One region of the Chryseobacterium sp. WG23 genome, then DNA from elsewhere that is predicted to be linked to it. Evidence: riboswitches for the same ligand, from Rfam matches in the RefSeq annotation. Region 1 holds a riboswitch; the other holds the start of a gene.
What was found. Region 1 has a riboswitch for cobalamin ahead of MP477_RS16075 (TonB-dependent siderophore receptor). Riboswitches for the same ligand answer to the same signal wherever they lie in the genome.

Region 1 (2,205 bases):
CAGTGTTTATGCAAGCCTTCCATTTCATTTTCACGAAAAGAAAACAATGCAGGGCGATATCAGGATCAATGGGATCGGTGACCTAAATGTTATGGGAATTTATCAACTGATGCGTTCGAAAGATAATTTCCATCAGCTGAACGGTGGATTGGGCGTAAAAATTCCTTTGGGTAAGTTTGATGAAAAAGGAATTTCAGGAGTTAATCCGAGTTTTCAGCTGGGAACAGGAAGCTGGGATTATCAAGCAGCTTTGAATTATAAATTTCAGAAGAATAAAATTGCGGTATTGCTTAATACAGATTATACCATTAAAACAGAAAATAAAAAGAAGTACCGCTTTGGAAACCAATGGAATTATGCAGCAACAGGCTTTTATCAGGTTGCGGGAAATGAAAAATCTATATTTTCTTTAAAGACAGGGGTTCAGGGAGAAGTGTATGCTCAGAATAAACAGTTTGATGAAGCGCTGCCTAATACTGCCGGAAGTGCATTATATGGAAAGTTGGGCTTTGAGGCTTCCTATAAAAAGTTCAGTCTTGGAAGTGAAGTTATGCTTCCTGTTTATACCCATCTTGCAGGAGGAGATATAGAAGCAAAATCAAGGTTCAGTATTTTCCTGAATATTGGGATATAGTTGATCCTTAACGCAAAGTTTAATGTTTATCATACTTATTCAGATGGGAGATATTTAAACTTTGCGTTTAAAATCATACCTGTAATTTTTACACGAATTCTATTGTACTTTAGTATTTTTCTATTCAAAATTTACCTTTGGTACACATGCTTTTATAATATTGTAAATCATTTTGTTATTTGTGAATATATATTAATTATTTTCTATCTTTGCCGAAATTTGGTAAGCTGTAAAAAGCTTTTAAAAGGGAATCCGGTGAGAATCCGGAACAGACCCGCTGCTGTAAGCTCCACACCAAAATTTTTGAAGATTATATCCACTGTTTTTTAATGGGAAGGATTTCAAAAATGGAGTAAGTCAGAAGACCTGCCAGACCATAAACGTTTGACGCTTTCGTGGAATAAAGCTTTAGGACAACAATGATTTTGTGCAGCGACCACTGTGCTTTGTCGTTGCTTTCTTACATCCATTAGCGTCATCATTATTCATAAATGAGCTAATGGTGGCAAAACTGACTACATCTCAATTTCATAAAGTTGTTTTCACAACATTGGTGTTAACATCACAATTCTTGTTTTCTCAAACAAAGAAAAAAGACACCTTAAAGGAAGAAGCTATTAAGGCTGTCAATATTTACAAAAAGAGCTTTAAAGAAATCGTTCCTGCTCAGATATTGCAGGGAGAAGAGCTTGAAAGACTGAACAGCCACTCTGTTGCAGATGCCTTACGGTATTTTTCCGGTGTTCAGATCAAAGACTACGGTGGAATTGGAGGCTTAAAGACCATTAATATCCGAAGTATGGGAAGCCAGCACGTAGGAGTTTTTTATGACGGAATTCAGCTGGGAAATGCGCAGAACGGCCTTGTGGATCTGGGAAGATATTCTTTGGATGATCTGGAAGAAATATCATTATACAACGGTCAGAAAAGTGAGATCTTTCAGCCGGCAAAAGATTTCGGATCATCAGGTTCTATTTATTTGCAGCCCAAAACACCGGTATTTACCGGAACAAGAAAAACAAATCTTGTTTTGAGGGCAAAAAGTGCATCCATTGATTTATTCAACCCCTCTTTCCGTTTGGAACAAAAAATATCACAGAGAACTTCTGCCAGTTTCAGTGCCGAATTTCTGCAAAGTGATGGTATTTACAAATACCGTTACGAGAAAAAATATCCTAATGGAGAGCAGGCGTATGATACGATTGCTAAAAGAAGAGACTCTGATATTAAAGCAAAACGTTTTGAAACCTCCTTGAATGGAACTTTAAATAACGGAAGCTGGAATATCCGTGGATATGGGTATATTTCAAATCGGGGTATTCCTGCTCCTGTTGTTAACAGCCGTTTTGATGGGAGAGGGGCAAGGATGTTTGATGAGAACTATTTTGTACAGGCCAATCTGAGGAAAAAGTTATTCCCTAAATTCGAAACTCAGCTTAAAGCAAAATTTGCTTACGATTATACCCGTTTTCTGGATACGGTACAGTCTCAGTTAGTTAAATATTCAGATAATACCTACATTCAAAGGGAGCTGTATATATCTTCTTCCAATTTATATACAGTGAGTTCCA
Region 2 (2,205 bases), on a different contig from region 1:
CATTTGTGAAAAGTGAGGAGCTTACGGAAATTGGCTCCAATTATTTTGGATTATTCGGTGTAGATGCCAAGCGTAAGCGCCTTGTTGCCACAGGAAAATCCGGATGTTGCATGATTTTTACTACAGAATATCAAGTAATTCCTAACAAAGGATTAGAAAAGGTATTGGAGAGGGAAGAAGATATGACCAATGAAGACCGTGTAAAAGTGATTACCAGGGAAAAAATAAATAACAAATGGGTTACCAGAACCAAGGTATATCCGGCAGGGCAATATAATAGATAAATAATACAATGAAAATTCAGAAAGAAATCGATTTTATCCTGGCAGTAGATGCTTTGAAAAACGTACAAAGAAGAAATTATAATGCAGATGATTCAAGAAGGGAAAATACTGCAGAACACTCGTGGCAGATTGTTATTCTTGCACAGATTTTATATCCTTATGCAAAAAACCGTGCTGACATTGACCTCCTGAGAGTTATCAGAATGCTTTCCATTCACGACTTGGTTGAAATTGAGGCTGGCGATACTTTTCTTTTTGATGAAAAAGCGATGGTTGGCAAGTTTGAAAGGGAAAAAGTTTCTGCTCAAAAGATCTTTGGAATTTTAGACGAGCCGTTACGTTCGGAGTTTTTCAATTTATGGCTGGAATTTGAAGAAGAAATAACGCCAGATGCTATTTTTGCGTGTGCTATTGACAGAATTATTCCTTTTATCCTCAATTCACATACCTCAGGAAAAAGCTGGACAGAAGCCGGAGTTACGGAAAAACAAATTAGAAGCATGCTTGAAAATGCCATCTGCAGAGCTTCTGATGAGATGGGGGAAGCTTTTGAATTATTGCTGACCAGAAGTCTGGAAACCGGAAAAGTGATCAAATAAAAGCTTAGTTTTTACTATAAATAGTTTCGGGCGGCCTTTGGCCGCCCGAAACTTTATAATTATAGGATTTGGATTGGCTTTTTGAATTCATCAATGGCTACAAAAGTAAAGTCGCCAATGATTGCTTTTTCTCTTTCGTAAGAATACATCTGTTCCGTGTAGATCTCTACATTGACCTTCATACTGGTTTTTCCAACGTAGGAAACTTTCCCAATCAGTTCAACAATAGTTCCTGCGGGGATAGGTTTTTTAAAATCAATTTTATCACTGCTTACGGTTACCACTCTTTTTCTTGCAAATCGGGTAGCAGTAATGAAGGCTACTTCATCCATCAGCTGCATAGCCGTACCTCCAAAAAGTGTATCATAATGATTCGTTGTATTAGGGAAAACCGCTTTAAATATTCTGGTTTCAGATGCTTCAATTCTTTCTTCTGTAGTCATATTTCATTATTAATTAAAACGAAATGAAATACTATTAAAACAACAGAATAATAACAGGAATCCAAGAAATCCCTGAAAAAATCCATCAGATCAATAAACTTCATATCGCGAAAGTTTTTTGTTTAAGAAAAAGGCAGGTCTCCTGACTTGTAACATCTTTTATCCCCTTCCCATGCCCCGCACAGTGGATCTTAATAAAAGACTTCAGTTACTTACAGTTGCGCGACAGTTCGTGATTTTCACACGATTCCCTTTTTAATCTGCTGTTAGGCAGAACCTATTTCCATGATGAATAAGCGTTAAACTTTTTCGGGGCAAAAATAATGAATTTATTCCGGATTATGGTAAATAATCTGACTGATCACTCTTCCTTTTTTAATGGTCCAAAGACTTGTATATCTGTATTCTCCTGAACCATTGATCATATAAAGAAAGATATTGTCGTTATCTAAAGAGGTTACCGCCACATTATTGAAATCCATGGTGGGCTGAAACATGTTTTTGATAGCTTCCCTTACAAAAACAGAACCTCTTCCAGGCTGCTGAACCCTGATTGATTTAATTTCGGTCATGCCTTCAGGGAGATCATTGCCTATTCCCCATGGCTTTACTTTATCGATAGTAAGGAGTTTTCCATCAGCATCTTTCTCCTTTTTACGGTATCCGGCATTGGATGGGTAAATATCAATAACTACTTTACTCCTTTGAGCTGTGGGGATTTTAGGGTCAGAATTATCGGTGAAAATAAGCGACTTTCCATTCTTGGATTTGGAAGGTGTATACTGGGGAAGCTGGTCAATATAAGCAATACGATCTTTATTTACCATTCCTTCCTTATCAAGAGTTTCATACCTTACAAAAGGCTTTTCCTCGTCCTGT

Region 2: another riboswitch for cobalamin. It lies ahead of MP477_RS21650 (acyl-CoA thioesterase); the one in region 1 lies ahead of MP477_RS16075 (TonB-dependent siderophore receptor).

The regions. Positions count from the first base shown of each region.
Region 1 covers NZ_JALCZE010000010.1:105,700-107,904, forward strand. Annotated here, with positions in the region: gene MP477_RS16070 (transporter) at 1-634, shown strand, start outside; cobalamin riboswitch at 838-1,023, shown strand; gene MP477_RS16075 (TonB-dependent siderophore receptor) at 1,134-2,205, shown strand, end outside.
Region 2 covers NZ_JALCZE010000017.1:60,515-62,719, forward strand. Annotated here, with positions in the region: gene MP477_RS21640 (hypothetical protein) at 1-284, shown strand, start outside; gene MP477_RS21645 (HD family hydrolase) at 293-883, shown strand; gene MP477_RS21650 (acyl-CoA thioesterase) at 943-1,326, opposite strand; cobalamin riboswitch at 1,441-1,622, opposite strand; gene MP477_RS21655 (hypothetical protein) at 1,656-2,205, opposite strand, start outside.